Regions from separate parts of the Halanaerocella petrolearia genome, predicted to be linked through region 3. Evidence: riboswitches for the same ligand, from Rfam matches in the RefSeq annotation. Region 3 holds a riboswitch; each other region holds the start of a gene.

Region 1 (4,180 bases), 450 kb from region 3:
ATTGAAAAAGAATTCTTTTAAATATAAGTTAATTTATATTTTAGTTGCTATTTTAGTCTTTGGAGTAGTCTTTAGTTATGGTAGATTAGAATTAGCTAAAAAGGAACCTACAGTTAAAGAGTTAAAAGTAGGTTTGATTCAACCTAATATTCCCCAACAAATAAAATTAGATCCTAATCAACAGGATGAAATTGCTAAGCGATTGACTAAACTATCACAAGAAGTATTAAACCAAACTACCGATATGGATTTATTAATCTGGCCAGAAACGGCTATATTAAGATCTTATGATCAGGATAAAAAGTTTCCTTTTGATTTTTCAGATGGGAATTCATTATTAACTGGTGGTTTCATTACAGAAAAAGAGAATTATCTAAATAGTGCATTACTAATAGATAAGAATAATAATATCCGCCAAACATATAGTAAGAATAGATTAGTTCCTTGGGGAGAATATGTTCCTTTTCCTAATTTGATACCTGATTTTATTGAAAGTAACTTAAATCATATTACTCCTGGTACAGAGTTACAGAGTTTTAAGTTGAATAATATAAGTTGGATTGCTCCTATTTGTTCTGAGATTTTGAATCCTTTTTTTGTTCATAAATTATATCAAGATAATGATTTAATTATTAATATTTCTAATGAAGCTTGGTTTGAAAGAAGTAAAGCTTCTTTACAGATCTTACAGGCAGCTATATTTCGAGCTGTAGAGTATCAAGTGCCAGTAGTTAAAGTAGGTAATACAGGAATTAGTGGAATTATTAATAAACAAGGTCAAATAATAAATAGAACTAAATTATTTGAAACAACCAGTTTAGAGGCTAAGCTAGAATTAACTTCACAAGAAAAGACTATATATCAACAGATAGGCTATTTGTTTGGAAAGATTATTCTTGGAGTGATGCTATTATTATTATTATTAATAACTTATACTAGATATAAAAAGGAGTAGCAATATTGCTACTCCTTTTTATATCTAAGCTAATTCTCTAGCTTTTTTCTGGTCTATAATAGTTTCTTCTGGTTGTTTATCTTTTTTCTTAAATACGTTAGTTATAATTCCAATCCCTAAGACAATTAAAGTAACAACATCAGCAATTAGTATGCTCCAAATAGCAGCTTGTCCTAAAGTAAATTGATTTAAGTTTTTAAAATTAATAATTTCTAAACCACTCTGTTGACTAAAAGATGAAATGAAAATTAATAAGGCAGCAACATAAATGAAACTATTAGATAAAAACCTGAATAGAGACTTAGATAGAAATTCTTTTTCTGTAGTAGTAAAAAAATTTTTAAGTAAAATAATAGCCTCTATAATAATTGCTACCATAAAAGAAGAAGAAATAATTAATTCAGAATTCATTTTATCACTCCTTAGTGTTAAGTTACTATTATTGTAACATAATTGTTATTTTAAAATCAATTTTTATCTGTTATAGTTGCAAATTAATAACTGATCTGCTATAATTAGATATCGATATAATTTAATATTAGAGAAACTAGGGGAGTTTTTATTAAAAAACTGAGAGAGAGTTATTAAACTCTGACCCTTTTGTACCTGATCTGGATTATACCAGCGTAGGAAAGTTAGTGTTTATTAATTACAGGCACAACTCCTACATGGAGTTGTTTTTTTACTTTTAAGGAGGGATAATATTGAATAGTACAAAAATAAGAAAGATATCAGAAATGGGAGTTAGTTTGGCTTTGGCAGTTATTTTAAATTATTTAAAAATTTATGAAATGCCTCAAGGTGGTTCTATTTCTTTGGAAATGATTCCAGTTATCTTTATTGCTTTACGCTGGGGTTGGAAAGAGGGGCTTTTATTAGGAACAGGTTATGGAATTTTACAAGCTATGTTAGCTGGTTATGTTGTACACTGGAGCCAGTTGATTCTTGATTATCCATTAGCCTATGGATTATTAGGTTTAGCTGGATTAATAGGTGCTTTAAATCAATCAAACAGCTTAAGAAAAAATTCATTATTGGTAAGTTCCGGTACTTTATTTGGTTCTTTTCTAAGATTTATAATGCATTTTATTTCTGGAGCTGTCTTTTTTGGACAGTATGCTCCTGAGGGCCAAAGTATCTGGACTTACTCATTAATTTATAATAGTAGTTATTTAATTCCAGAAACAATTATTACAGTAATAGTTATGTTAATCCTAATTAAAGCAATAGCAAATAATCCAGTAATGGAGTTAGAAGGAGTCAATAGTTAATGTCTAGGGCAATTGTCTTTATAAATGGGGAATTAATAGGCAGAGAAGAGTTTTATCAAGACTATATAACTGCTAAAGATACGATTGCTTGTGCTGATGGAGGAGCAGAATATGCTTTTGAACTAGGAATTACTCCTGACTTGATAGTAGGTGACTTTGATTCTGTATCTTCTACAGTACTAAATCAGTATAGAGAGCAAGGAGTAAAGATCAAAAAATTCCCTGTTCAAAAAGATAAGACGGATACTCAATTGTTATTAGAAAATTTAATTGAAATGGGCTTTGAAGAGATTATTGTTTTTGCCGCTTTAGGAAAGAGATTAGATCATAGTTTAGCTAATATATACTTATTAGAGCAATTAACTACTTCTGGAGTACAGATTAAGTTTGTAACAGAGCAAGATACCATTGAATTGATTACTGATAATAGAATCATTAAAGACAAAGCAGGTAATACAATATCTTTTCTACCTATAACTTCTCAAGTGGAAGGTGTTGAATTGAAAGGGGTTAAATATCCTTTAACAGATGCCACTTTAACTCGAGGTTCAACATTAAGTATCAGTAATATTATTGAAGATGAAGAAGCAGAGATTAATCTAAAAAATGGAAAATTATTAATGATTATTAATTACTAAAAAGCTTTCTGTTTAGAGCAGAAAGCTTTTTAGTTTATAATATGTTAATTAGTTATTAAATAAATATAAAACTATAAGATTAAATTAAAAGGAGGGGTATTTATAGATAAGAAAGACTGCTGGGCCAAAAAAAAGAGTGGAACTAACTATAAATTAACTTATATTAAAAAGGTAAATTGGGAAGAATGTATAGGATGTGGTTGTTGTGTAAAAGCATGTGGATGTCAGATTATAGAATTAGTTAATACAAGCACTGGCATTAAGGCACAGATAATCAATGCTCTAGAGTGCTTAGGAGATGGACACTGTAAATCAGTCTGTCCTACTGGAGCAATAGAATGTAACTAAGCTTTATTTTTCACAAGTTTTGTGTTACACTAATCACTACAAAATATTAGGGGGTAGATCTAGTTGGATAGAGAAGAATGTATTTTGAATCCTGGTGATAATTGTAATGATTGTGGTGAATGCCTAATCTGTGATTTAAATAGTAATAAAGAATGTGACAATTGTATGGAATGTATTGAAGGAGATAGTGAGTTTAGAGCAATTAAAATTGATGATGTTGTCTATGAAGAATAAACTTTAAGTTTGAACTTTGGCCCCAACGGGCCAACTTTTTATTATCAACTCCTATATTAAACTACTATTTAGCCAATATTAATAATAGAGCTATTAATTATTATATTATAGGAGCTGATAATATGAAGAAGATAAAGATAGGAATTATTGGTACAGGACTTGCTTGGCAGAGATTACACTGGCCTGCTTATCAACAACTACAGGATAAATATGAAATTGTAGCTTGTTGTGATGTAGAATTAGAAGTAGCTGAGGCAGCAACTGAACTAATAGGAATTAATAAAGATAAAGCTTATGAAGATTATAAGACTATGATTAAAGAAGAAGAATTAGATGCAGTAGATATTATGGTTCCCATCTCGCAAAACTTTGCTGTCTCTAAAGATGTAGCTGAATTAGGATTAGATATTATTTGTGAGAAACCACTAGCTACAAACTTAGAAGAGGCTAAAGAATATACTAAATTTCCAAAAGAATATGATATTAAAGTGTTAATTGCTGAGAATTTTAGATATAATGAAGAAAACAACATTCTCAAAAATCTAGTAGCAGAAGAAAAGGTTGGAGAAATCATCTACTTTATTAGTAACTTTATTGTTAATTTCCCCCAAGAGGCATTAGGAGACACATTTGCTGCTAAAGAATGGCGCCAACATCCTGCTTTTCCTGGAGGTAGATTATTAGATGGAGCTTTACATAACTTAGCTGGTTTAAGACATATTTTTGGTCCAATT
Region 2 (4,180 bases), 440 kb from region 3:
TCCTAATAAAGCACCAATATTTACTTTTCTCATTCCAGCTTGACAACCTCTTTCTGGAGCATTTAATCTGAACTTATAGTTCTTCTTTGGCCCTGTAATATGTACTTGATCATATATCTCTTCGTCATAAACCTCTTGGTAGATAGTTAAGGCATCTATTCCAGTAGCAATTAATTCTTCATACTCTTCAATCTCTAACGGATAGATTTCTAATGCTAAAGAAGGGAAATAATCTTTAAGTACTGTAATAACTTCTTTAAGATAGGAGATTGGAGCATGTTTTCTTGATTCCCCAGTCAAGATTAATAAATTTTTAATTCCTTTATTAGCAAGCACTTGTGCTTCTTTAGCCACTTGATCTAAGTTTAATTTATTACGTTTAAAATCATTAGAAATACTAAAACTACAGTAAGCACACTGGTTGACGCAATAATCAGCTATATAAATTGGAGCATATAAAGTCATAGTCTTACCAAAGTGTTGTACTGTCAATTGATGGGCCAACTGGGCCATCTCTTCTAAATAATCACTGGCTGCTGGAGATAACAGAGTTAAGAAATCTCTCTTTCCTAACTTCTCTTTATTCAAAACCTCTTCTACATCTCTATCTTCTACCTGCTTAAAAAAACTAGAAAAATCAATATTTTTAACTTCTTTATATCTATTATAATAGCTCATTTTATTCACCTAAAAATCCTGTTAGTGGTGAGGAAGCTGAGGCTTCAGCTTTAATTCTTCCTGTTCCAGCTAAATAAGCTTGTCTTCCTGCTTGAACAGCTTGTTTAAAGGCTCTTCCCATAGCTACTGGATCATTAGCAGTAGCTATAGCGGTATTAACAAGTACAGCATCAGCTCCCATCTCCATAGCCTCTGCAGCTTGAGATGGTTTTCCAATTCCTGCATCAATAACAATTGGTAAATCAATCTCATCAATCATAATTCTAACTAGTTCTTTAGTTTTTAGTCCTCGGTTAGAACCAATAGGAGCTCCTAGTGGCATTACTGCCGCTGCCCCAGCTTTCTCTAACTTTTTAGCTACCATAAGATCGGGGCTCACATAAGGCAGTACTACAAAATCTTCCTCAGCCAATATTTCTGTAGCTTTAATTGTTTCTTGATTATCTGGAAGTAAATATTTATTATCAGATATTACTTCTATTTTAACCCAATTCCCACAGCCGGCAGCTCTAGCAAGCTTAGCAATTCTAACTGCCTCCTCGGCAGTTCTTGCTCCAGATGTATTAGGTAATAAAGTACAATTATCTGGGATATAGTTAATTACATTTTCCTCTGGTGCATCAAAGTTAACTCTTCTTAAAGCCATAGTAATTACTTGTGATCCAGCAGCTTTGATTGTATCTGGGATTATGTCTTGGTCAGAAAACTTACCGGTACCAGTAAATAACCTATTATTTAACTTTTTATCACCTATCATTAACTTATCAGACATATTAGCATCCTCCTCCTACAAATCTTAATACTTCTAATTGATCACCATTTTGTAAAGTGATGTTGGCCCATTTTTCTTGTTGTATAACTTCTTGATTATACTCTATCACTAGTCTTTCTAGTTCTAAATTCTTAGTAGTTAAGAAGTTAGTTAGTGCCATCTCTTCTTCAAGTTTTTCTTCTTCTCCATTTAAGATTATCTTCATCTTTTTATCCCCTTTCTTTTAAGTTTAAAAGTATTGCTTTATCGAGATATTTCTGCAGTTTACAATTTACAGTGTGCAGTTAAGGTCAAAACCAGTAAAAATCTAAGATGTATCTTTACTAAAAATTTTTTGTACCTTTTTAGTAGTTTTATCAGATGTAAATGAAAAATAGTCAGTTACTTCAATTCATTTATTGTTAAACTATATAGCTGATTAAAATTATTGAATTAATGATAAAGACTACTAATTGCGCTCTGAATGAAATGAAGAAGTACTCTTGGGGTGTATTTTGACAAAAGGTACTCGGAAGAAGGCCGATAGGCCGTTCCGAAACCGTCTTTGAATTCAATTTTTTAAGTTAACTTTTTATTAAAAAGTGAAACAATATCTCGATAATACTCCACTTTATAAAATAAAAAGAGCTCCCCTACTAACGTAAGGAAGCTCTTAAGCATACTTATATGTAGATAACTGATAATTGAATGTATCAGGTTGCTTCCCTACGCTAGTATTATCTAGGTCAGGTTATAGGGTTGAAACATTCGTTTCTCTCAGCCCAAAAGGCACCCCTAGCTTTATATTCTATTTTAATTATATTATATATTATTCTATTGTTTATTTCAATATTTAGTTTCTTTAAACATAAAATAAGTGTAATTCTAAAAAAGGAGGTCTTTTTATCAGTAAATATAGAGTTATTGCTTTAGATGGTGGAGGAGTTAGGAGTGCTTTAACCATTACTCTCTTAAAACGACTCCAGACTAAATTTCCCCAGTTGATTAGCAAAACTAATCTCTTGGCTGGTACCTCTTCTGGTTCATTTATTGCTTTAGGATTAGCTTATAACAAATTACCAGATAAATTAGCTAAATTATATTCTTTAAAGAATAGTAAATATATTTTTAATCCATCTTATTTAAATTTAACCCGCCCTAGATATGATAATGAACATTTAACTAATCTACTTTCTAAACTATTTCCTTATTGCTTACAACTTAAAGATCTTAATTATCAAGTTTTAGTTCCTAGTTTTGATTTGATAGGTGATAAAACTTGGCAACCAGTCTTTTTTAACAATTTTCCTAATTCTAAAACTAGAAATAAATCTGTAATCCAAGTAGCTTTAGCTAGTTCTGCTGCTCCTACCTATTTTCCTTCTTACAAAAACCATATTGATGGAGCTATTATAGCTAATAATCCTAGCTTAGCTGCTTTAGCAACTGTTAAAGAAAAAACAAATCAACAGCTTGATGATATCTATCTTTTATCTATTGGAACAGGAGTTATTCCTTATCAAATTAAGCAAGATACAGAGCAATGGGGAATTTCACAATGGGCCATTAATCCCACTCCCCCTCCTAGTCTACCTCTACTTAATTCTATTATGGAAGGAGGAATAAGAGTAGATAATCAAATCTTATCTCAATTATTAGGTTCAAATTATTTTAGATTAAATTTAGAACTATCTAGGTCAATTTCTTTAGATGATTATAAGCAGATACCTTATTTGACATCTTTAGCAGAAAGCTTGGACCTTAGCTCAGTTATTAAATGGCTTAAAAAATATTGGTTTTAACCTAGAAATCATAAATAATTAAGTATAAGAGATGTAATTAATGATATAATAACGATAGTAAAGGAGGTAAAGAAATGAGAATACCAGAACATATAGGAGTTATACCAGATGGTAATAGAAGGTGGGCTGAAAACCAAGGCTTAAATAAAGAAGACGGCTATACTTATGGACTTGGCCCTGGTTTAGAAATATTTAAGCTATGTCAACAAAAAGGCGTTAAAGAATTAACCTTCTATGGTTTTACTATGGATAATACTAAACGTCCATCTGTCCAAACGAAAGCTTTTACTAAAGCCTGTATTGAAGCTGTTAAAATGCTGACTAAAGAAGATGCAGAAATACTAGTAGTAGGTAATACAGATACGCCTATGTTTCCAGATGAATTACTTCCTTATACAAAAGAACGTAAGACCTTTGGGCAAGGAGGTCTAAAAGTCAATCTATTAGTCAATTATGGTTGGCACTGGGACTTAAGTAACCTTAACGAGAACCAAAGTCGTTCCAAAAAGGGGATTATATCTTCATTAAAATCCCATGATATCTCTCGTATTGATTTGATTATTCGTTGGGGAGAACGAAGAAGATTAAGTGGTTTTTTACCAGCCCAATCAGTCTACTCTGATATTTACGTAGTAGATAGTTACTGGCCTAACTTTAAAGAAGACCACTTTTACCAAGCCCTTAATTGGTATGATCAGCAAGATATTACTTTAGGCGGTTGATATTAATAAATCAACCGTTTTTTATTTCAAACACCTTTCTTTTCAAAATTTAGCAGTTCATATATTACATATCTTAGTCATAAGTTATAAAAGAAAGGAAGGTGTTATTCTTATGTTAAAAAAACTAAAAAAATTATTAGGATTTTCTAAAGAACATAAAGCTACAGTAAGAAAAATACGACGGTTAGCTGTATTAGCAGAAATAGAAAATCAAAAAAAGAAAATAA
Region 3 (4,180 bases):
TAGTTAAAAATTAATAATTAGATGTTAATAAAACTTACACTTAGTTTATCTCTATTACCTCTTGCTTAGCTTTTAAATATTGGTCACTAATCTCACTAATATTATCTAAAAATGATACCTTATAACTAGCAGGTCTACTAGTTTCTTGACTTGCTTTCTCGCCTGCAATACCATAAGCTGCTACAGCTTGCAAAGAAGCATTTAAATAATTATTATTTACTCCACAAAATACTCCTAATGTACTACCAAGCATACATCCTGTTCCTACTACTTGGCCCATTAATGGGTGACCATTTGTTATTTTATAAACTTCTTGTCCATCAGTTACAATATCATCTGCTCCTGATACTACAACTACTGTATCCTGGACTCGGGCCAACTTCTGGGCACTATCAGTAATATCTTCACAAGTCCCAACTGATTCTACACCTTTTAGTTTAGCTTGACCTCCAGCTAGGACAGTAATCTCTCCTTCATTTCCTTTAATTACTGCTATATCTACTTTATTTAATATTTCCAAAGCAGCCTCAGTTCTTAAATCAGTAGCACCTACTCCTACTGGATCTAAAATAACTGGTATCTTTAACTGATTTGCCTTCTTTCCAGCTTGTAACATAGCATCTATTTGCTTATGGTTTAAAGTCCCAATATTTATAACTAAAGCTGATGCTGCTGTTACCATCTGCTCAACTTCTTGTTGAGCATAAGCCATTATAGGTAATCCACCCCAATAAAGAGTAATGTTAGCACAGTCATTAACAGTCACATTATTTGTAATGTGGTGAACTAAAGGCTTCTCTGCTTTAATTTCAGCCAAGATATCATTCATTCTATCCCCTCCATATACAGTATTGTGACAAGTGACAAGCAAATCCTTAACTACTGATTACTCATCACTTGTTACTGACACTAAATGGTTAACTGGATTATTACCTGCTCCCACTTTACATCCCCTTCTAATAGCTTTAGTTATATATGCTTTACTCCTTTTAATTGATTCTTCTAAAGAATATCCTAGGGCCAAATTACTGGCTAAGGCAGAAGATAAAGTACAACCAGTACCATGAGTATCTGTTGTATCAATTCTTGCAGTAGTAAACTCTCTAAATTCCTCTCCATCATATAGTAAATCTCTAGCCTTATCTTGCTCTTGATGTCCTCCTTTAACCAAAACATACTGGGCGCCTAACTTATATAATTCACTAGCTAACTCTTTCAAACTAACCTCTTCATCTAATCCTCTTCCTGTTAACACTTTAGCTTCATTTAAATTAGGAGTAATTAATTTGGCTAAGGGAATTAAATCTTCTTTGAGAGAATCAATTGCCTCCTCAGCTAATAATAAGTCTCCACTAGTAGCTACCATTACAGGATCAACAACTAGATTATTGATTTGATATTCTTTTATCTTCTTAGTAATAACATTTATAATCTCACTATTAGCCAACATTCCTGTTTTAACAGCAGAAAAATCTAAATCACTAAATACAGAATCAAGTTGTTGTCCTACAAAATCACCACTTAATGCCTCAAACCCTTGTACTCCTAATGTATTCTGAGCAGTTACAGCAGTAACTACTGAGGCTCCATAGACACCAAAAGCAGTCATAGTCTTTAAATCAGCTTGAATTCCAGCACCACCACCAGAATCAGAACCAGCAATTGTTAATACTTGTTTCATTTTATCACCTCATAAAATTTCAAGTTTCAATAATTAAACCGCAAAAAATAAAAAAACACAGCCCCATAAGGAACTGTGCCTTTGATTTCAATAGTAATCAAACATAATAAACCAAGATATACCTAGATAAAGTATACCCTACCAAAAGCCCACTTCCCTACGCTAGTATTATCTAGATCAGGTTCAAGAGACTAGAGTCTTAACTCTTTCTCAGTCCTATAATATAGAACGCCCCTAGTGGTACAAATATGTAATTGTTATTATAAGTATAATAAATCAATCTTATTTTTGCAATAGATTTCTACTAATTCTTTCTCAATTATCTTCGGGCCAACTTTTGAGCAAGACCTTTAGCCTTCTCTATAGCTTTATTTTTCATCTCTGTAGCTTCTTCTTCATCTAATTGATTAGTTCCTTCTATAATAAGTGAATCAACCAACTCAATATCTAAAAAAGAGAATATCCTCTGTAAGTATCTATTGGCAAAATCAAAATCCTTAATTATATCTTCAGAATATATTCCACCACGAGAATGAATGTGAACCGCTTGCTTATCTGTCATTAGACCTTTTGGCCCATCATCGGTATACTCAAAAGTCTTACCAGCTACACAGATATTATCAATATAGGCTCTCATCATAGGAGGTAGACTAAAGTTCCAGAGTGGAGTAACAAAAATATATTTATCTACTGCTATAAACTCTTCTAATAAATCATTCATTTTAGTTAATTTTTGTTGCTCTATTTCAGTTAAATCACTAAACCCTCCTTCTTCTAGAGAAGACCAAGCACTAAAGATATCTCTATCAATTAAAGGAATCTCACGTTGGTATAGATCAAGCTCTACTATCTCATCACCAGGATTTTCCCTTTTATAAGAGTCTAAAAATTCTTTACCAACTGTCAAACTATAAGAATCAGAGACTGGCTTAGGATTAGCAGTAATATATAATACTTTTCCCATCTTAACCTCTCCTGTCTTTATTATATTCTCTAGCTAAATTATAAATAGGGAGAAACTATTAATAGTTTCTCCCTACAGATCTTAACTATTAGTAATTTTCCTCTTTTAACTCAAAGTAATCCTGTGGGTGAGCACAAGCCGGACATTCTTCTGGAGCTTCTGGCCCTTCATGGACATAGCCACAGTTTCCACATTTCCATCTTACTTCATCATCCTTCTTAAATACCTTCTCTTCTCTAACATTCTCTAATAAAGCTAAGTATCTCTTCTCATGCTCTACCTCTACCATAGCTACTCTTCTAAAGACTTCTGCAATTTCAGGAAATCCTTCTTCTTCAGCTACTCTAGCAAACTCTGGATATAACTCAGTATGTTCTTCATTCTCACCAGCAGCGGCAGCCACTAGATTCTCTTCAGTAGTACCAATTACTCCTGCTGGATAAGCAGCTTCAATCTCTACATTTCCTCCCTCTAGAAACTTAAAGAAACGTTCAGCATGCTCCTTCTCGTTTCTAGCTGTTTCTAAAAAGATATTAGCAATCTGTCTATAGCCATCCTTCTTAGCCTGAGAAGCAAAGTAAGTATATCGATTTCTAGCCTGAGACTCACCAGCAAATGCTTTAAGTAGATTTTCTTCTGTCTTAGTACCTTTTAACTCTGGCATAATTGAACCTCCCTGTTAATTTTTTATCTTTAAATCTTAACTAACTCTATGCCTTCCATAAGCCATGCACATTACAGAACTCTCTAACCTCAACTATTTCTGACTTATCAACTTTAAATTCTGCTTTCGGTTCATCACTTGGATCTAACTCAGCTCTAAGCACTTTATCTTCTGTTAATACTTCAATAAAAGTAATATAATGTTTATCTTCCATAGGGTGTATAGTAGTTCCTACTACTACTTCAACTCCATCAGCCAACTCATTAACTACAGGTACATGTTTTTCAGTAGTAGCATCATCAGTCTGAGCTTCTAACTTATCCATCACCTCACCACAACAGACAATATCAGGAGCATCAGCTTCAATAACTTCTATTACATTACCACATGTTTGACACTTATAAATTCCTCTTTTCTCCATAACCTTAGCCTCCTTATTAATAATATAAGTTAGTCGAATAAAATATTACTCCTCTGGCTCAAACATATCCTTTCCTACACCACATAACGGACATACCCAGTCTTCAGGCAACTCTTCAAAAGGAGTACCTGGTTCTATCCCTGCATCTGGATCTCCTTCTTCTGGGTCATAAACATAACCACAAACTGTACAAACATACTTGTCCATACTCTACCCCTCCTTTTATTCTTTAATTAACAAGCAACTACATATTTCTTGTCTATCTCTTGTTTTATATAATAGCATATACTTCTATCTAATTTATAACAAATCACTTACAATATTGTTACAAATACAAAAATTTATTTGATAAGAAATTGACTTATTACATAACTTCTTTTTTACTGCACAATCAATTTCATTAGTCATTATATCAAATGAATCTACTATCTCTTCTTTTAAATAGCTATT

The links. A riboswitch is a leader RNA that binds a small molecule or an ion and turns the genes downstream of it on or off. The one in region 3 is predicted to bind thiamine pyrophosphate.
Region 1: another riboswitch for thiamine pyrophosphate. It lies ahead of thiT (energy-coupled thiamine transporter ThiT); the one in region 3 lies ahead of thiD (bifunctional hydroxymethylpyrimidine kinase/phosphomethylpyrimidine kinase).
Region 2: another riboswitch for thiamine pyrophosphate. It lies ahead of thiS (sulfur carrier protein ThiS); the one in region 3 lies ahead of thiD (bifunctional hydroxymethylpyrimidine kinase/phosphomethylpyrimidine kinase).

Annotation. Positions count from the first base shown of each region.
Region 1 is NZ_BAAHXW010000001.1:186,301-190,480, forward strand. Features, by position in the region: gene lnt (apolipoprotein N-acyltransferase) at 1-955, shown strand, start outside; gene ACYQ39_RS01025 (hypothetical protein) at 980-1,366, opposite strand; TPP riboswitch at 1,495-1,605, shown strand; gene thiT (energy-coupled thiamine transporter ThiT) at 1,660-2,226, shown strand; gene ACYQ39_RS01035 (thiamine diphosphokinase) at 2,226-2,864, shown strand; gene ACYQ39_RS01040 (4Fe-4S dicluster domain-containing protein) at 3,054-3,212, shown strand; gene ACYQ39_RS01045 (hypothetical protein) at 3,276-3,446, shown strand; gene ACYQ39_RS01050 (Gfo/Idh/MocA family protein) at 3,569-4,180, shown strand, end outside.
Region 2 is NZ_BAAHXW010000001.1:195,012-199,191, reverse strand. Features, by position in the region: gene thiH (2-iminoacetate synthase ThiH) at 1-678, opposite strand, end outside; gene ACYQ39_RS01100 (thiazole synthase) at 680-1,450, opposite strand; gene thiS (sulfur carrier protein ThiS) at 1,452-1,655, opposite strand; TPP riboswitch at 2,136-2,236, opposite strand; gene ACYQ39_RS01090 (patatin-like phospholipase family protein) at 2,335-3,231, shown strand; gene uppS (polyprenyl diphosphate synthase) at 3,306-3,953, shown strand; gene ACYQ39_RS01080 (hypothetical protein) at 4,066-4,180, shown strand, end outside.
Region 3 is NZ_BAAHXW010000001.1:634,924-639,103, forward strand. Features, by position in the region: gene thiM (hydroxyethylthiazole kinase) at 41-829, opposite strand; gene thiD (bifunctional hydroxymethylpyrimidine kinase/phosphomethylpyrimidine kinase) at 887-1,681, opposite strand; TPP riboswitch at 1,819-1,927, opposite strand; gene ACYQ39_RS03255 (FMN-dependent NADH-azoreductase) at 2,001-2,645, opposite strand; gene rbr (rubrerythrin) at 2,734-3,309, opposite strand; gene ACYQ39_RS03265 (desulfoferrodoxin) at 3,356-3,730, opposite strand; gene rd (rubredoxin) at 3,776-3,937, opposite strand.